2 regions of the Microbacterium sp. KR10-403 genome follow, and region 2 is predicted to be linked to the other one. Evidence: predicted binding sites of a transcription regulator. Region 2 holds the regulator's gene; the other holds the start of a gene.
What was found. Region 2 encodes HrcA, which represses chaperone genes, less so after heat shock. Its sites were predicted from a motif close to TTNGCACTCGNNNNNNNCGAGTGCNAA; they were not measured.

Region 1: groES (co-chaperone GroES) is a predicted target of HrcA. The motif match lies at 4,734-4,760, and genes of this name have one in related genera.

What each region holds. Positions count from the first base shown of each region.
Region 1 is NZ_JBEGDC010000002.1:587,548-597,342, forward strand. It holds gene guaB (IMP dehydrogenase) at 1-847, opposite strand, end outside; gene yczR (MocR-like transcription factor YczR) at 1,056-2,486, opposite strand; gene yczE (membrane protein YczE) at 2,660-3,319, shown strand; gene rarD (EamA family transporter RarD) at 3,363-4,289, opposite strand; gene groES (co-chaperone GroES) at 4,356-4,652, opposite strand; gene ABMQ42_RS06345 (class I SAM-dependent methyltransferase) at 4,786-5,976, shown strand; gene ABMQ42_RS06350 (hypothetical protein) at 5,989-6,465, opposite strand; gene tsaD (tRNA (adenosine(37)-N6)-threonylcarbamoyltransferase complex transferase subunit TsaD) at 6,462-7,562, opposite strand; gene rimI (ribosomal protein S18-alanine N-acetyltransferase) at 7,555-8,259, opposite strand; gene tsaB (tRNA (adenosine(37)-N6)-threonylcarbamoyltransferase complex dimerization subunit type 1 TsaB) at 8,256-9,005, opposite strand; gene tsaE (tRNA (adenosine(37)-N6)-threonylcarbamoyltransferase complex ATPase subunit type 1 TsaE) at 9,197-9,703, opposite strand; gene alr (alanine racemase) at 9,700-9,795, opposite strand, start outside.
Region 2 is NZ_JBEGDC010000005.1:148,329-158,123, forward strand. It holds gene ABMQ42_RS12430 (MFS transporter) at 1-891, shown strand, start outside; gene ABMQ42_RS12435 (alpha/beta fold hydrolase) at 824-1,564, opposite strand; gene lepA (translation elongation factor 4) at 1,608-3,458, shown strand; gene ABMQ42_RS12445 (DUF1990 domain-containing protein) at 3,504-4,151, shown strand; gene hemW (radical SAM family heme chaperone HemW) at 4,159-5,376, shown strand; gene hrcA (heat-inducible transcriptional repressor HrcA) at 5,479-6,525, shown strand; gene dnaJ (molecular chaperone DnaJ) at 6,577-7,692, shown strand; gene ABMQ42_RS12465 (16S rRNA (uracil(1498)-N(3))-methyltransferase) at 7,696-8,427, shown strand; gene ABMQ42_RS12470 (HIT domain-containing protein) at 8,451-8,801, shown strand; gene ABMQ42_RS12475 (PhoH family protein) at 8,791-9,795, shown strand, end outside.

The DNA of each region.
Region 1 (9,795 bases), on a different contig from region 2:
CGCCGATGATGTCGATGTGCGCGAAGGTCGGGTCGGACTTCAGCCGCGTGATGATGTCGATGACGCCGGCCGACTGCCCGTTCGCCGTGTCGACGACGATGACGTCGACGCCCGCGTCACGCAGGGCCTCGGCGCGCTGCCACGCCTCGCCGAAGAAGCCGATCGCCGCGCCCACACGTAGGCGGCCCTGATCGTCCTTGGTGGCGAGCGGGTACTTCTCGCTCTTGTCGAAGTCCTTGATGGTGATGAGCCCGGCGAGCTTGCCGTCGTCGTCGATGAGCGGCAGCTTCTCGACGCGGTGCTTGGCGAAGGTCGCGATGACGTCGCCGGCGCTGATGCCCACGGGACCGGTGATCAGGCCCTCGCTGGTCATGACGTCGCGCACCTTGGTGGTCTGGCGCTCGAAGCCCGAGACGAAGCGCATGTCGCGGTTGGTGATGATGCCGACCAGGCGCCCGTCGTCGTCGACGACCGGCAGGCCCGAGATGCGGTACTGCGCGCACAGCGTGTCGACGTCTTCGATCGTCGCATCGGGCGTCGTGGTGATCGGGTTGGTGATCATGCCCGACTCGCTGCGCTTGACCTGGTCGACCATGGCCGCCTGGTCTTCGATCGACATGTTCCGGTGCAGGATGCCCAGGCCGCCCTGTCGCGCGATGGCGATCGCCATGCGCGCCTCGGTCACGGTGTCCATCGCCGCGGAGATCAGCGGCGTGGCGACCGTGATGTTCCGCGTCACACGCGACGAGGTGTCCGCCTCGCTGGGGATGACGTCGGTGTGTCCCGGCAGCAGGAGGACGTCATCGTACGTGAGACCGACGAAACCGAACGGGTCGGGCTGTTCCATGAAGTGATCCTCCTGACGGCCACCCGGGAGCCGGGGGCGGGCTGACATCGACCGGGTGCGGGAGGGAGATCCCGACCTTGTCAAGTCTAAGCGCCGCACGTCGTCGTTTTGTTCCCGGAGCGGCCACTCCCATCGGGTTCACACCGCAGCGCTCGCACCCCAGCACTCGCCGAGGAGCGCCCGCACCCCAGCGCTCGCCCCGAAGCGCTCACACCACCGCGGCGAGCGCACCGGGTTCGGGGAGGGGATGCCGCGACGCGGCCGGCCATGCGCGCTGCAGCGCCGCGACGGCCCGATCGACCTGCGCGGGCGCGGAGGTCAGCGGCAGACGCAGGAACCGCTCGAACGCTCCGTCGACGCCGAACCGCGGGCCCGCCGTGACCAGCAGGCCCTCACTGCGCGCGGCGAGGGCGAGCTGCGAGCTCACCGGCGCGCCGATGTGCGCCCAGACCGCGAGCCCGCCGTGGACGTGCGGCACCGTCCAGTCGGGGAAGGCCGCGGGCAGCCGCGCCTCGAGCGCCTCGCGCCCCGCCGCGAGCGCCGCACGGCGCTCGGCGAGCACGGCGTCGAACCGGTCGAACAGTCGCGCGACGACGAGCTGCTCGAGCACGGGCGTGCCCAGGTCCATCGTCGCGCGCACACCGTGCAGACGGCGGATCATCGCGCGCTCGGCGCGGATCCAGCCGACGCGCAGACCGCCCCACATCGTCTTGCTGGCGGAGCCGATCGTGATGACGTGCGCGCCGCCGGCCGCGGTCGCCAGCGGCGGGAAGCTCTCGGGCCGATCGATGTCGAGCTCGGCCGGCGTCTCATCGGCGACGACGATCGTGCCCTGCGCGGCGGCGGCGGCCAGCACGCGGCGGCGCACCGCCGCCGACATCGAGCGGCCCGTCGGGTTCTGGAAGTCGGGCATCAGGTACGCGATCGCGGGACTCGTGCGCCGCATCACCGACTCGAGCACGTCGACGTCCCAGCCGTCGACACCCTCGGTCGAGACCGGCACCGTGACGATGCGCGCCCCCGCCGCACCCAGCGCGTCGTACGCGTGCGGATACGTCGGCGCCTCGATGAGCGCCCGGTCGCCGCGGCTGACGAGCGCCCGCGCGAGCAGCGCGATCGCCTGCTGGGCCCCCACCGTCACGAGGATCTGGTCGGCGTCGGTGGGCAGTCCCCGCTCGGTGAAACGCCGCGCGACGGCCTCGCGCAGCACCGTGAGTCCGAGGGTGTCGTAGCCCGAGTCGAGCAGGAGGGGACTGAGGAGAGTGGATGCCTCGGCCACGGCATCCGGCATCATCGAGGGCGCCGGCAGCGCGGCCTTCGTGAAATCGAGCAGCCCGCTCGGATGGGCGCCGGGCGTGCGCACCGCCCCGGGCAGCGCCGTGCGCGTGCCCGAGCCCTGGCGGCTCACGGCGAAGCGCTGCTCGCGCAGCCGCTGGTAGGCCGCGGTCACCGTGGTGCGGCTCACACCGAGGTCGGCGGCCAGCTCGCGTTCGGCCGGCAGCCGGGCGCCCGACGGAAGCCGTCCGTCGATCACGAGCAGGCGCAGCCGATCGGCCAGCGCCTCGTACGACGGCCCCGCCCCGCGCCACTCGCCGAGGAGGTCCAAGAGTGCCCGGGCGCCGATCACCGTTTCCGACATGAGGCCACTTTACGCAGATTGGCCCTACCGAGCGCAAGCCTCATGACGATTGGATATCCACTGTGCAACCAATCCCGTCCACTGACCTCGTGACCGCGCCCCGCCGACGCCTCGCGCTGCCGACGTTCGAGCCGAAGCCGCTCAGCCGGCGCCCCGCCTCGCGCGCCCGGCGCATGGTGCAGCTGCTGGTCGGGCTCTTCCTGTACGGCATCGCCATCGCCACGATGATGCAGGCGACCATCGGCATCGAGCCCTGGGACGTCCTGGCTCAGGGGATCACGCGGCACACCGGCATCCCGTTCGGTGTCGTCACCAACCTCATCGGCGGCGTCGTCCTGCTGCTGTGGATCCCGCTGCGACAGCGGCCCGGCATCGGCACGGTGCTCAACGTGCTGCTCATCGGCCCGTCCGCGCAGCTGGGGCTGTGGCTCATCCCGCAGCCCGAGTCGCTGGCCGTGCGCATCCCGCTGTTCGCGGCGGGGCTCGTGCTCATCGCCGCGGCGTCGGGCCTGTACATCGGCGCGCAACACGGGCCGGGCCCGCGCGACGGGCTCATGACGGGTCTGCACGCGCGCACCGGGCTGCCGATCTGGCTCGCACGCACCGGCATCGAGGCCGCCGTCCTCGTGATCGGCTGGCTGCTGGGCGGCAACGTCGGCTGGGGCACGCTCGCGGTGGCGCTGTGCATCGGTCCGCTCGTGCACCTTGCGATCCCCCTGTTCGCGCTGACGCCCGCGCCGCCCGCACCGGCGCTGCAGTTGATCGAGTCGGATGCCGCGACCCGCGGTCGCGCACCGGCCCCCGAGCCGTGGGTCTTCGGCCCCCGACGGTGACGCGGGCCCGCGGCATCCCGAACCGTCGCGCCCGCCGCCGCTCTCAGGCGATCTCGGCCACGTCGGCGACGCCGCGCTGGCGTCGCGCGTGCCGCACCGAGTCGACGCTCAGCACGATGAGGGCGACCCAGACCAGCGCGAAGCCGATCCAACGCTCGAGCGGCATGGTCTCGTGCAGCACGAAGGCGCCGGTCGCGAACTGCAGGATCGGCGTCAGGAACTGCAGCAGACCGATGAGGCTCAGCGGCGCGCGACGCGTCGCAGCGGCGAACAGCAGGAGCGGCACGGCGGTGACGACGCCGGCGAGCAGGAGCAGCACGGCGTGCCCCGCGCCGGCGGTGCCCAGGGTGATGCCCGAGGTCGCACCCACCCAGATGAGCATGCCCGCGGCCACCGGCGAGAGCCAGGCGGTCTCCAGCGTCAGCCCGCTGACGGCGTCGACCGATGCGCCGACCCTGTTCTTCGTCAGCCCGTACAGGCCGAACGAGAACGCGATCAGCAGCGAGATCCAGGGCACCTGGCCGTAGCCGACGACGATCACGACCACCGCGATCACCGCGATGCCGATCGCGGTCCACTGCGCGGGGCGCAGCCGCTCGCGCAGCACGAGCACACCCAGAAGCACGGTGACGATCGGGTTGATGAAGTAGCCGAGGCTCGCCTCGATCACGTGTCCGGTGAGGGTGGCGACCAGGTAGACGGTCCAGTTGACGAAGATCAGGATGCCGGCGGCCGCGGTCCAGCCCAGAAGCCGGGGCTGCCGCACGATGCGGCCGAACGCGCGCCATCCGCGGGTGACGGTCAGCGCGACGACGCAGAAGACCAGCGAGAGAAGCACCCGCCACGCGACGACCTCCCAGGGGGTCGTCGGCAGCAGGGTCAGGAAGTAGAGCGGGAACAGCCCCCAGAGCAGGTAGGCGGCGAAGGCGTAGATCCCGCCCGCGGTCGCCCCGCCCGTGTTCTGCTTCACCGCACCAGCCTAGAGACACGACGAGGGCCCGGGTGCACGCAGCACCCGGGCCCTCGCTCGAGAGGACTAGCGGACGACGACCGCGAGGACGTCGCGGGCCGACAGCACGAGGTACTCATCGGCACCGAACTTGACCTCGGTCCCGCCGTACTTGCTGTACAGCACGCGGTCGCCGACGGCGACGTCGAGCGGAACGCGGTTGCCGTTGTCGTCGATGCGGCCGGGGCCCACGGCCACGACCTCGCCCTCCTGGGGCTTCTCCTTGGCGGTGTCGGGGATGACCAGACCACTCGCGGTGGTCTGCTCGGCCTCGACCTGCTGGATGACGATGCGGTCCTCGAGCGGCTTGATGGAAACCGACACGGTCTACCTCTTCCTTCGTTGAGACTGAAGACTCGTTAGCACTCAGACATCGAGAGTGCTGATGACAGTTTAGGCGCACGATTGGCACTCTCGCAACGCGAGTGCCAACCTGCGTCTCCCATACGCTGGGAGCATGGAGATGGCCGAGCTCACCGCCCTGCTCACACCCGCAGGCCTGAGCCTGCTCGACGAGCTGGGCCCCGTGACCTCGACCGGCGATGCGGCCCGTGCCGTCTCCCGGCTGCGCGCGGCCGGGCGCTCCCCCGACCTCGTGTCGGCGGTCGTCGGCCAGGCGCACCTGCGCGCGAAGGCCACGGCGAAGTTCGGCGACTTCGCCGCACGCATGCTCTTCACCCGGGCGGGCCTCGAACAGGCCACCCGCCTGCCGGTGGCCGCGCACCACGCCTCGCGGATGCGCACCGCGGGCATCGCCCACGTCGCCGACCTCGGGTGCGGCATCGGCGGCGACGCCCTGGCGTTCGCGGCCGCGGGCCTGCGGGTCGACGCCGTCGACGCCGACGAGGTCACCGCCGCGATCGCCGCGTACAACCTCGCCGTGTTCGGCGACACCGTCACCGTGCGACAGGGCGCGGCCGAGGCCACGGACCTGGCAGGCGTCGATGCGCTGTGGCTCGACCCCGCTCGTCGCACCGCGGGTCACCGCGAGACCCGCCGGGTGAGCGCCGCCGACTACTCGCCGCCGCTCGACTGGGTGTTCGAGATCGCGCGGACGCTGCCGACCGGCATCAAGCTCGGCCCCGGCCATGACCGCGACGAGCTGCCGGCCGAGGCCGAGACGCAGTGGGTCAGCGCCGACGGCACCGTCGTCGAGCTCGTCGTGTGGACGGGCGCACTGGCCCGGCCGGGTGTTCGGCGGGCCGCGCTCGTGCTGCGCGGCGACAGCGTGCACGAGCTCACCGCCGCCGATGACGCGCCTGACGCCGCCGTGCGCGAGCTCGGCGCCTACCTGCACGAGCCGGACGGCGCCGTGATCCGTGCGCGGCTGGTCGGCGAGGTGGCGCGGGAGCTCGAGGGCGGCATGCTCGACCCGCACATCGCCTACATCACCGGGGACGCCGCGCTCACCAGCCCGTTCGTCCAGTCGTTCCGCGTGCGCGAGACCCTGCCCGCGAATGCGAAGGCGGTGAACGCGGCCCTGCGCGTACACGACATCGGCACGATCGAGATCAAGAAGCGGGGCATGGATGTCGACCCCGCCGCCTTCCGGAAGAAGCTGTCACTGCGCGGTGACGCATCGGCGACACTGATCCTCACCCGGGTGGGTGCGCGCCATCTGGCGATCCTCGCCGATCGGGTGGGGTGAGGATGCCGCGGCTCAGGTGAAGAGCTGCTCGTGGACCGCGAGCCACACAAGCCAACCGGCGCTGTAGAGGACCGACAGGATGCTCAGCCCGAGCGCCCAGGCCGCCATGAAACGGCTGTCCCACGGGCGGCGCAGTGCGACCGCCGAGACGATGACGCCCGCGATGCCGAGGGGGAACGTCCACCCCACGAAGAACGAGGCGGCCAATGCCACCACGGCAAGCCCCAGCGCCCATGCGCTCAGCGTGCCGTGCACCTGCTCGGTGCCGACCCATTCGGCATCGGGCAGCGGCTCGATATCTTCGCTCGGACCGACGTCCGTCGGCGTCACGTCCACGGGCGCGGTGGGCAGACGCTGGAAGCCGCCGCGATGCTCGCCGGGCAGGGCCGGGTCGTCCGCTCGGGCGGGGCGACCGAGCCCGAACTCGACCTCGGGTGAGGGCGGCGCCGTCTCGATGTGCGGCGCCGGCGGGTCCTTCTCGTCGTTCACCGCTCCCCCACCGGAGTGCTCTCGGCGACCTGGATCTGCGTGACGGGCAGCGTCGAGTCGGCGCCGAACGCGAGAGTGGACGGCTCGCGGCCCGATGCAATGAGCTGCGCGGCCAGAGCCGCGATCATCGCCCCGTTGTCGGTGCACAGCGACAGCGGCGGGATGCGCACGGTGACCCCGGCCTGCTCGGCCCGGGCGAGGGCGACGTCGCGCAGTCGCCGGTTCGCGATGACGCCGCCTCCGAGCAGCAGTCGCGGCACATCGTAGCGGGCGCAGGCGTCGAGCGCCTTGGTGACGAGCACGTCGACGACCGCTTCGCGGAAGCTCGCCGCGACATCGCCGGTCGGCACCGGCTCGCCCGCGGCTTCCCGCTGCTCGATCCAGCGCGCGACGGCCGTCTTCAGCCCCGAGAACGAGAAGTCGTACCGGTGCGCGGCCATGTCGGACGCGCGGGAGAGGCCGCGGGGGAAGCGGATGGCACCGGGATCGCCGGATGCCGCGGCGCGATCGATCTCGGGCCCGCCGGGGTACGGCAGGCCGAGGATGCGGGCCACCTTGTCGAACGCCTCGCCGGCCGCGTCATCCATCGTCTCGCCCAGCAGCTCGACGTCGGTGGTCAGATCCCGCACGAGCAGGAGGGAGGTGTGGCCGCCGGAGACCAGCAGGGCCACCGTCGGGTACTCCAGAGGACCAGCCTCGGTGTCGAGGATGTCGGCGGCGATGTGCCCGACGAGGTGGTTCACCGCATACAGCGGCGTGCCCAGCGAGACGGCGAGCGCCTTGGCCGCCCCCACGCCCACCATGAGCGCGCCCGCGAGCCCCGGGCCGCTCGTGACCGCGACCGCGTCGAGGTCGGCGAGCGGCAGAGGCCCATCGAGTCCGAGGTTCGCGCCGGCCTCGGCGAGCGCGGCCTCGATGGACGGCTGCAGCGCCTCCAGGTGGGCGCGCGCGGCGACCTCGGGGATCACGCCGCCGTAGCGCGCGTGCTGCTCCATGCTGCTGGCGATCGTGTTGGAGAGCAGGGTGCGTCCGCGCACGATGCCGATGCCGGTCTCGTCGCAGCTCGACTCGATGCCCAGTACGAGGGGTTCAGACATCGTGCGTCACCTCCGTCGGCGCGTAGGCGCCCTGCGTCACCCGCTGCTCTGGCTGCTGCCCCTGCTGCCCTTGCTCTGGCCGCTGCCCCTGCTGGCCCTCACAGACTTCGGAGGATCGCACCGACTTCGGATGATTCGGCGAGGATCCTCCGAGCTTCGCGCGATCATCCGAAGTCTGTGAGGCGCCGGCATCCGCAGAACCCGCAGAAGCCGCGGCCGCGGTGACCGCGACGGGCGCGGCATCCCGCCCCCGGAGATCCGCCTGCATGACGATCGCGTCCACATCGTCGGGCTGGTAGTAGCGCGGCCGGCGGCCCACCTCGCGGAAGCCCTCCGACGCATAGAGGCTCTGCGCGACCGGGTTGTCGGCGCGCACCTCGAGGAAGAGGTCCCGCACGCCGCGGCGCCTCGCCTCGGCGATGAGTTCGGCGAGCAGCATCCGCCCCCATCCGCGACCGCGGGATGCCGCGGCCACGGCGATCGTCTGCACGTCGCCGTCGCGCGATCCGGCCACCGCGCGCAGCCCGGCGTAGCCGACGACGGCGCCGTCGCTCTCGAGCACGAGGTAGCGCCCGTGCGGCGAGGCGAGCTCGTCGCGCATGGTGCGCTCACTCCATGCGTCGGTCGGGAACGACGCGTGCTCGAGCGCCATGATGGCCTCGAGATCGGAGGCCGTGGCGGTGCGCAGCGCGGTCACGGGCCCACCTTCTTGCGTGCCGCGGGAGGGGCGACGTCGGGCGAGCGCAGGTAGAGCGCGTCGTGCGGCCCGATCTCGCGGCCGGCGGCCAGGGCCCGGGCGGCGGCGAGCGCGAGCATCGCGCCGGACACGGCCGCGGCGTCGCGCCGCTCGGCAGCGGCCGCGGCGAGCACGGCGTCGATCTCGTCGCGCGGGGCCAGTGCGGGGCCGGCGGTGCGCACGGGCAGTCCGTCGTCGTCGAGTCCGTCGTAGACGGAGTACGCGACCTCGCGGCGGCGCGCGTCGGTGACGACCGCGAAGCGGGGGGCGTCGGCATCCCGGATCGCGTCGAAAAGAAGCAGCTCGAGCGCCACCGCGTCGTGACTGACCACCGGCACGACCGGGACGCCGCGCCCCAGCGCGAACGCGCGCGCCGCGGCGATGCCGATGCGCAGCCCGGTGAAGGGCCCGGGCCCCATGCCCGCGGCGACATGCGTGATCTCCCCGTCCGTTGCGCCAAATTCATATGTATTTGTCCCACGCACATCAAACTGCCGACGGTTTGATGTTCGCTCGGCGGTGTGATGTGCACTCGCGGCCCGCGCATCAGGGGCGGGATGCCGCGGCCCCACGACCTGCTCGAGCAGCGTGCCGATCACCTCAGCGTGCGCGAGCGGGTCGGCGCTGTCGGCGTGGGCGCGCACGACGCCGTCATCCTCGATGACGGCGACCGTCGTGCCGAGCGAGGTGTCGATACCGAGGATCACGCCTTCCAGGGTAATGGGCACAGGTCGAGCGGACGCTGTGGGGCGCTCGGACGCCGCGCCCGCGCCCCGCGCCGCTCCGCGCTTCGCGAGGTCGCACGAGTTCTCGCGAGGTCGTACGAGTTCTCGCGAGGTCGCGCCAGATCTCGCGAGAAACCATGCGATCTCGCGAGAAACCATGCGACCTCGCGGGCTCAGGCCCCGCGCCGCGAGACGGTGACCACGCGGGGGTCGGGGGCGTCCTGATCCTCCGGGTCCCAGTCGGGCAGCGCGCACGCCGAGTCCGAGCCGTGCCCGCCCACGGCGCGCTCGAGTTCGACCTCCCACCACGTGTCGCGCAGCCCCTCGGCCATGCCACGGCCCCACTCCACCACCACGACCGAGCGCTCGGTATCGATGTCGAGGTCGTCGAGCTCGAGCGCCGAGCCGAGCCGATACGCGTCGGCGTGCACGAGCGGCGCTCCGCCGACCAGCGACGGATGCGTCCGAGCGATCACGAACGTCGGGCTCTGCACGGGTCCGCGCACGCCGAGACCCTCGGCGATCCCGCGGGTCAACGTCGTCTTGCCCGCACCGAGCGGGCCCGTGAGCACGACGAGGTCGCCGGCGTGCAGCATCCCGCCCATCCGGCGCCCGAGCGCCTCCATGTCGGCGGCCGACGCGATCTCATGGCGGCCGACGAGGTCGTCGAGGCCGCTCATCGCTGCGCCTCCCGGCGCGGCACGCGAGGTCCGATGCGGGTCACGATCTCGTAATTGATGGTGGATGCCGCATCCGCCCACTCGCGCGCGCT
Region 2 (9,795 bases):
GTCGCCGTCGCGTCGGCCGCCTTCACCGCGCTCATCGCCGACCAGCTGCCCGAGTCGCAGCGTGGGGCGGCGGCCGCGTCTGCGAGCTCATCGCAGGCGGTCGGGATCGTCGTGGGTGTGGGCGCTGTCGTCCTGCTGGGGCTCAGCGTGCTCGCCGGGTATCTCGTTCTCGCCGTCTTCATCGCGGTGATCGGCACGCTGGCGGCCGTGTTCCTGCCGGATCCGAAGCCGGATGCCGCGCAGCAGCCGGTCCGCGAGCGCCGGGGTCTTCCCTGGGAGTCGCTCCGCGACCGCGACTTCGCCTGGGTCGTGTGGGGTCGCTTCGTCACCAACGTCGGCAATGCGCTGCCGACGACGCTGTTCCTCTTCTTCCTCATGTACGGGCTCGGGCAGCCCAAGGCAGACGCGGAAGACAACCTGCTGCTGATCATCGTCGTGTACACGATCTTCGTCGTCATCGCCTCGGTGCTCGCCGGCGGCTGGTCTGACCGGACGGGCGCGCGCCGCGGCCTGACGGTGATCTCCGCGCTCGTGCAGGCGGCAGCCGCCGTCGTCATCCTCGTCTCGCCGTCACTGACCACCACGATGATCGCCGCGGCACTGCTTGGCGTCGGCTACGGCGCGTTCTCGACGGTCGGGCTGGCCTTCGCGACCGATCTCCTGCCGCATCCCGACGACCATGCCCGCGACCTCGGACTCGTCAACACCGCGGCCGCCCTCGGTCAGCTGGTGGGCCCGCTGGTGGGCGCGCTGCTCGTGGCGCTCGTCGGCGGCTTCTGGCTGCTGCTGGTCTTCAGCGTCGTGCTCTCGGCGGTCGGCGGCATCATGTCGGGCTTTGCGCGTGAGCGTCGGAGCACACGGTCGCCACAGCCAGATCAAGCACTGCGTTGAAGACGCGCGGCCGCATGGCCGTGACCAGATGCGTCGTGCGCGGCACGACGATCAGCTCGGCATGCGGCACGAGCGCGCAGAAGGTGCGCTCGTTGATCCGCAGCTGGTCGAACTGCCCGTTCACGAACCAGGTCGGCACGGTGATGCGCCGCAGAGCGGCCGCGAGGTCGAGCTGCGCGAGAGAGCGCAGCGCGGCATCCTGCGCGAGGAACGCGTAGCCCCCGGCGCCGAAGTCGGCACGGGTGTCGTCCGGCAGCGTCGCGTCGAGCACCCGCTCGGCGAGCCAGAGCCCGTGATCGGGCAGCGCCGTCATGGCCTGCGTCGCGAACCGGTAGGCGGCCAGGCCCGCACCGCGCGGGAACGCGGTGCACGACCCCGCAACGAACCCGGCGAGCGGCGGCGGGTTTTCGCGCCCCGCGTACGCGGTGGACACGAGCCCGCCCATCGAATGGCCCACCAGCAGCACGGGGCCGTCGGCCGCGGCATCCCGCACCGCACGATCCACGGTCGCGAAGGCCTCATCCAGGGTGAACGGCTCGGCCATCCGGGTGCCGTGCGCGGGCAGATCCACCGCGGTGGAGGGGATACCGTGCTCGGTCAGATGCGCGACCTGCGTCCGCCACATCGTCGCGGAGGTGCGGATCCCGTGCACGAAGACGACGTGGACCACCATTCCTTCAGGGTAGGACAGGCCGTCCCCGTAGAATCGAAGCGACATGTCACCACGCGCCACACAGCCCCTCGAGCCGTCGCAGACGCCCCCGGAGCTCATCCGCAACTTCTGCATCATCGCCCACATCGACCACGGCAAGTCGACCCTCGCCGACCGCATGCTGCAGATCACCGGTGTGGTCTCCGACCGCGACATGCGTGCGCAGTACCTCGACCGCATGGACATCGAGCGCGAGCGCGGCATCACGATCAAGAGCCAGGCCGTGCGCATGCCGTGGGCCACGGCCGACGGCACGTTCGCGCTGAACATGATCGACACGCCCGGCCACGTCGACTTCACGTACGAGGTCTCGCGGTCGCTCGCGGCCTGCGAGGGGGCGATCCTGCTGGTGGATGCCGCGCAGGGCATCGAGGCGCAGACCCTGGCGAACCTCTACCTGGCGCTCGAGAACGATCTGCAGATCATCCCCGTGCTGAACAAGATCGACCTGCCCGCCGCCGATCCCGACAAGTTCGCGGCGGAGCTGGCGAACCTCATCGGCGGCAGCCCCGACGACGTGCTCCGTGTGTCGGGCAAGACCGGTGAGGGCGTCGAAGAGCTGCTCGACCTGATCGTGGAGCGCATCCCCGCCCCGCAGGGAGATGCCGACGCGCCGGCCCGCGCCATGATCTTCGACTCGGTGTACGACGCCTATCGAGGGGTCGTCACCTATGTGCGCATGATCGACGGGCGCCTGCAGCCGCGGCAGCGCATCCAGATGATGTCGACGCGCGCGACCCACGACCTGCTCGAGCTGGGCGTGTCCAGCCCCGAGCCGACGCCCGCGCAGGGACTCGGAGTCGGTGAGGTGGGATATCTCATCACCGGCGTGAAGGACGTGCGCCAGTCCAAGGTCGGCGACACCGTCACCGACGCGCGCAAGCCCGCCGGGCACGCGCTGCCCGGCTACACCGACCCGAAGCCGATGGTGTTCTCGGGGCTGTACCCGATCGACGCCAGCGACTACGCCGAGCTGCGCGAGGCCCTCGACAAGCTCAAGCTGTCGGACGCGGCGCTGGTCTACGAGCCCGAGACGTCGGTGGCACTGGGCTTCGGCTTCCGTTGCGGTTTCCTGGGGCTCCTGCACCTCGAGATCGTCACCGAGCGTCTCGCGCGCGAGTTCGACCTCGACCTCATCACGACCGCGCCCAGCGTCGTCTACGAGGTCACCACCGACGCCGGCGAGCACGTCACCGTCACGAACCCGAGCGAGTACCCCGACGGGCGGGTCGACAGCGTGTCCGAGCCGATGGTGAAGGCCGCGATCCTCACGCCGAAGGACTTCGTGGGCACCGTCATGGAGCTGTGCCAGTCGCGCCGCGGCAGCCTGCTGGGCATGGACTACCTCAGCGAGGACCGCGTCGAGCTGCGCTACAACATGCCGCTCGGCGAGATCGTCTTCGACTTCTTCGATCAGCTGAAGTCGCGCACCCAGGGCTACGCGTCGCTGGACTACGAGCCCAACGGCGAGCAGGAGGCCGACCTGGTGAAGGTCGACATCCTGCTGCAGGGCGAGCGCGTCGACGCGTTCAGCTCGATCGTGCACCGCGACAAGGCCTACTCCTACGGCACGATGATGACCGAACGCCTGCGCAAGCTCATCCCGCGCCAGCAGTTCGAGGTGCCCATCCAGGCCGCCATCGGCGCCCGCATCATCGCCCGCGAGAACATCCGCGCCATCCGCAAGGACGTGCTGGCCAAGTGCTACGGCGGCGACATCTCCCGCAAGCGCAAGCTGCTCGAGAAGCAGAAAGAAGGCAAGAAGCGCATGAAGATGGTCGGCCGCGTCGAGGTGCCTCAGGAGGCCTTCATCGCCGCGCTCTCGGGCGACGTCGAGGGCAAGGACAAGAAGTAGACGCGTGCACTCCGCTCACAGGCTGGTCTCGGTAGGCTGAAGCCCATGCGTCGAGGGACCTTCCGTGACGAGACGGTGGATTATGCAGCGGTCGGGGCGACCCAGGCGCCCGATCTCATGCAGTATCCGCCCGAGCGCAGCCGCCCCGCGCAGGAGTCGTGGCGCCTCGGCAGCGGTGAGGACCGCTTCCGCACCGCGTCGGAGGCCGTGCTCTCGTGGCGCGCGCAGCGCGACGGCGGGCTGATCGTCACCGACGTGCGCCCCGCCTCCGGGCCGATGTACTCCGGCGTCAGCTTCGACGCCGAGGGCACCCCGATCGCGCCGAGCAAGCTCGAGGCCGACCAGCGTTTCGACGCGGACGGCACACCCTGGGTCAGCTCGGGTGCGACCGTGCACCTCCGCGGCCGCGTCAAGGGCTTGAAGGCGGGCGGCGAGCTGCGGGTCATCCAGGCCATCGAAGAGCCGCGTCGCGTCGGGTTCCTGCTCGGCACGGTCAGCGACACCGTCGTCAGCGGCGAGGAGTCGTTCATGATCGACTGGTACGAGAACGACGAGGTGTGGTTCACCGTGCGCGCGTTCGACGCCCCGCGGTCGTTCTTCTACAAGGCCATGCCCTGGCTGATCTCGCGCCGGCGCAAGGCGCTCTTCCAGCGGTACCTGCGGGCCATCTCGCCGCTGTACGCGACCCGGTGAGGCTCTGATGGGCTCGGCTCTGCCGCTGGGCGATCCGGCGCCGGCCGACGGGATGCTGCCGGCCGATCTGCCGGTCGACCGCGGGGTGCCGTTCAGCGTCTACCTGCATGTGCCGTTCTGCCGCGTGCGCTGCGGATACTGCGACTTCAACACGTACACCGCGACCGAGCTGCGGGGTGCCCGGCAGGATCAGTACGCCGACACGCTGCTGACCGAGATCGCGCTGGCACGGGGGGTGATGGATGCCGCAGCCGCCGGCCGCGCGGCATCCACCGTCTTCTTCGGCGGCGGCACGCCGACGCTGCTGCCGCCCGGCGATCTGGCACGGATGCTCGACGGCGTCCGCGACGCGTTCGGCCTCGAGTCGGGCGCGGAGGTCACGGTCGAGGCGAACCCCGACACCGTGACCGACGCGGTGGTCCGCGACCTCGCGGCGGCGGGTGTGACCCGGCTCTCGATCGGCATGCAGTCGGCGGTGCCGCACGTGCTGGCGGCGCTCGACCGCACGCACGACCCCGCGAACGTCGACACGGCGGTCGCGGCGGCGCGCGCCGCCGGGCTCGATGTCAGCGTCGACCTGATCTACGGCGCACCGGGGGAGTCGCTGGACGACTGGCGGCGTTCGGTGGACACGGCCGTCGCGCTCGAGCCCGACCACATCTCGGCGTACGCGCTGATCATCGAGCAGGGCACGAAGCTCGCCCGGCAGATCCGCCGCGGCGAGGTGCCGGCCCCCGACGATGATCTGCAGGCCGACATGTACGAGCTCGCCGACGCCGCACTGGCCGACTCCGGCTTCGGCTGGTACGAGGTGTCGAACTGGGCGCGGGGCGACGCGCACCGCTCGCGCCACAACCTCGCGTACTGGCGCGGTCACGACTGGTGGGGGTTCGGCCCCGGCGCGCACAGCCATGTCGCGGGCCTGCGCTGGTGGAACGTGAAGCACCCCGCGGCGTACGCGCAGCGCCTCGCGCTCGGGGAGTCGCCCGCCGCCGGACGCGAGCGCCCCGATGAGACGGCGCGTCAGCTCGAGGCCGTGCTGCTGCGCACCCGCATCCGGGAGGGGATGCCGGTGGCCGAGCTCGCGGGCGATCGACGCGGTGCCGTCGCCGGCCTGATCGCCGACGGTCTGGTCTCGGGTGCCGACGCCGTTCACGGCCGGATCGTGCTGACCCTGAAGGGCCGACTTCTCGCCGATGCGGTGGTGCGGGCGCTCACCGACTGACGGCGAAGCGCGCCACGCCCATCCACCCGAGCGGTTCCCCAGCCGGACTCGCTAGAATTGGCACTCGACCCAGACGAGTGCCAGCAGACGGAGGGAGCGCACATGGTCACGGAACGCGGACTGCAGGTGCTCCAGGCGATCGTGCAGGACTACGTCGAGACCCGCGAACCGGTCGGCAGCAAGCGCATCGTCGACCGCCATGCCTTCGGCGTGTCGGCGGCGACGATCCGCAACGACATGGCGCTGCTCGAAGACGAAGAGCTCATCGCCGCCCCGCACACCTCGTCGGGGCGCGTGCCCACCGACAAGGGCTACCGGGTGTTCGTCGACCACCTGGCCGAGCTGCGACCGCTCAGCCCGGCGCAACGCTCGGCGATCACGATGTTCCTCGACGGCTCGACCGACCTCGACGACGTGCTGGCACGCACGGTGCGGGCGCTCACCCGGCTCACCGGCCAGGTCGCCATCGTGCAGTACCCCTCGTTCGCCCAGGCGAACGTCACCCACGTCGAGCTCGTCGACCTCGGCGATGCGCGACTGCTCGTGATCCTGGTGACCGACACCGGTCGGGTCTCGCAGCGCATCGTGCCCGTTCCCCTCGCCCTCGACGAGGCGGATGCCGCGCAGTTGCGCGCCCGGCTGTCGGTGCTCCTCACCGGGCACAGCGTCGGCGACGGCGCGAAGGCGGTCACGGCGCTCCTGGCGGCCATCGCCGACCAGAGCAGGCCTGCGCGACTCGACCCCGCACTGCAGTCGCTGCTGGGTGTGGTCGCGGAAGAGCTGGAGGAGTTCCGGCAGGACAAGCTGCTGATGGCCGGGGCGGCGAACCTCGCGCGCAGCGAAGCAGACTTCCGCGGCTCGATCTATCCGCTGCTGGAGGCCATCGAAGAGCAGGTGACGCTGCTCCGGTTGATGAGCGAGATGGTGGCCGACCAGGAGGGGCTGGCCGCATCGATCGGACGCGAGAACGCGCCGTTCGGGCTGGCCGAGGCCTCGCTCGTCGTCGGCGACTACGACGTCGCGCGCACGCGCGGGCGGGTCGGCGTGCTCGGCCCGACGCGCATGGACTATCCCACCAACCTCGCGGCGGTGCGAGCCGTCGCGCACTACTTGAGCAGGTTGCTCGAAGAGGACGAGTCGGGGCGCTGACCCGACCCAGACACGACGAACCCGCGCTGCGGCGCGGGCAGGAAGGCGATTGTGGCTGATCAGGACCACTACGAAGTGCTCGGCGTGTCGCGCGATGCGACGCCGGACGAGATCAAGAAGGCGTACCGGCGGCTGGCGCGCGAGCTGCACCCCGATGTGAATCCGGGCGCGGACGCCGAGGAGAAGTTCAAGCACGTCACGCACGCCTACGACGTGCTGAGCGACCCCGAGCAGCGTCGCCGTTACGACATGGGCGGCGATTCGGCCTTCGGCGGTGCGGGCGGGTTCGGCGGCTTCGGTGACATCTTCGAGACGTTCTTCGGTGCCGCCGGGGGCGGCCAGCGCGGGGCCCGTCCGCGGTCGCGGCGGGAGCGGGGGCAGGATGCCCTGGTGCGCGTCTCGCTCGAGCTCGGTGACGTCGTGTTCGGCGTGCACCGTGACATCGAGGTCGACACCGCCGTGCTGTGCGAGACCTGCGACGGCTCGTGCTGCCAGCCCGGCACCTCCCCGGTGACCTGCGAGATCTGCCACGGGAGCGGGCACGTGCAGCGCACGGTGCGCAGCCTGCTGGGCAACGTGGTCACCAGCGCGCCCTGCAACGTCTGCCAGGGCTACGGCACGACCATCCCGTACCCCTGTGCGACCTGCCAGGGGCAGGGCCGCGTGCGGGCCCGCCGCACGGTGTCGGTCGACATCCCCGCCGGCGTCGAGTCGGGGCTGCGGCTGCAGATGCCGGGATCCGGCGAGGTCGGCCCCGCCGGCGGCCCCAACGGCGACCTGTATCTGGAGATCACCGTCGCCCACCACGATGTGTTCAGCCGTGAGGGCGACGACCTTCTCGCGACGCTCGAAGTCTCGATGCCCGACGCGATCCTCGGCACCACCACGACCATCGAGTCGCTCGACGGCACCGTCGAGCTCGAGGTGCGGCCCGGCGTGCAGAGCGGCGACGTTCTGACCATCAAGAACCGCGGCATCACGGCGCTGCGCGGTGCGGGACGCGGTGACCTGCGTGTCGGCGTGCACGTCATCACGCCGACACGCCTCGACGCCAAGGAGCGCGCGCTCATCACCGACTTCAAGAAGAAGACGAAGGCGCCGGCGCCCAAGCTCGCCGAGTTCCAGCAGGGGCTGTTCGCGCGGCTGCGCGACCGCTTCCGCAACTGACCCATGGCCCTGCACTTCGTGGTGGATGCCGCGACCGACGCCCGCATCGGCGACCGCGTCGTGCTCACCGGTGCCGAGGCGCACCATGCCGCGACCGTGCGGCGTGTGCGCGCGGGCGAGCAGATCACGCTCGGCGACGGTCGTGGCGCCTGGCTGACCGCCGAGTGCGAGGACGTCGCACCCCAGCAGGTCGCCGTGCGCGTGACCGCCCGCGACGACGTGCCGGCTCCGGCTCCGCGCATCGTGCTGGTCCAGGCGCTGGCCAAGGGTGACCGCGACGAGCTCGCCGTGCAGGCGTCGACCGAGCTGGGGGTCGACGAGATCGTCCCGTGGCAGGCGGCACGCAGCGTGTCGCGCTGGGAGGGCGCGAAGAAGGCGAAGGCTCGTGGTCGCTGGCAGACCATCGCCCGCGAGGCGGCCAAGCAGGCGCACCGCGCCTGGATCCCGGAGGTGGCCGAGGTCGCCACGACGCGTGAGCTGATCGGCCGGGCTGCGGCATCCCGCCTCATCGTCCTCGAGCCGACCGGAGCCGAACGACTGAGCGCGCTCGACCTCCCGGTCGACCGCGACGTCGTGCTGATCGTCGGGCCCGAGGGCGGCGTGGCGCCCGAAGAGCTCACGGCGTTCGCCGACGCGGGGGCCGTCATCGCCGTCCTCGGCGACACGGTGCTGCGCACCTCGACCGCGGGGCCGGCCGCGATGGCCATCGTCAGCACGCGCCTCGGGCGCTGGTGAGACCCGCTCAGTAGACTGGACGCATGAGCGAACCCTCGATCTTCACGCGCATCCTGAACGGCGAGATCCCGTCGGAGATCGTCGCGCAGACCGACACGCTGTTCGCGATCCGCGACATCGCGCCGAAGGCGCCGACCCACCTGCTGGTGATCCCCAAGACACAGGAGTACCGCGACGTGACCGAGCTCGCCGCGGGCGACCCCGGGCTGCTCATCGAGATGATCGAGCTCGCGAAGGGGCTCGCCGACGCGGAGGGCGACGGCGACTTCCGCCTCATCTTCAACACCGGCGCGAATGCCGGTCAGACCGTCTTCCACGTGCATGCGCACGTGCTGTCGGGCGGCCTCGACGAATCGAGCATGAATGCCGGATGACGCAGCCGCCGTCGAGCGGATCTACGCGGACGGCGTCGCGATGGTGCAGCTCCTCGGTCCGCAGGACCGCCTGCTGCGCGTGGTGGAGCGTGAGCATCCTGATGTCGATGTGCACGTGCGCGGCAACGAGATCACGCTCTCCGGTGACGCGCCGGCCGTGAGCGCGGCACGGTCGCTGGTCGAAGAGCTCATCGCGATGGCCCGCGCCGGCCACGGCCTCGACCCCGTCGACGTCGTGTCGTCGAACCGTATGCTGCGGGCCGAGACGGGCATGCGCCCGTCCGAGGTGCTCGGCGAGGCGATCCTGTCGTCGCGCGGCAAGGTGATCCGCCCGAAGACCGCCGGCCAGAAGGCCTACGTCGACGCGATCGACGAGAACACCATCGTGTTCGGCATCGGTCCGGCCGGTACCGGCAAGACCTATCTGGCCATGGCCAAGGCCGTGCAGGCGCTGCAGCGCAAAGAGGTCAGCCGCATCATCCTGTCCCGTCCGGCCATCGAGGCGGGGGAGCGGCTGGGGTTCCTGCCCGGCACGCTCAACGACAAGATCGACCCGTACCTGCGGCCGCTGTACGACGCGCTCAACGAGATGATGGACCCCGAGCTGGTCCCCAAGCTGATAGCGAGCGGCACGATCGAGGTCGCGCCGCTGGCGTACATGCGCGGAAGGACGCTCAACGACTCCTTCGTCGTGCTCGACGAGGCGCAGAACACCACGCCCGAGCAGATGAAGATGTTCCTCACACGCCTCGGCTTCGGCACGCGCATGGTCGTCACCGGCGACATCACGCAGATCGACCTGCCGCAGTCGGCGTCGGGCCTGCGGCTCGTGACACGCGTGCTGAAGGAGATCGACGACATCCACTTCTCGTACCTCACCAGCGACGACGTGGTGCGCCACACCCTGGTGGGCCGCATCGTCGATGCGTACACCGAGTACGACGAGAAGCGCCTGGCCGCGCGCCGCGAGCGCGATGAGGCCGAGGAGTTCGCC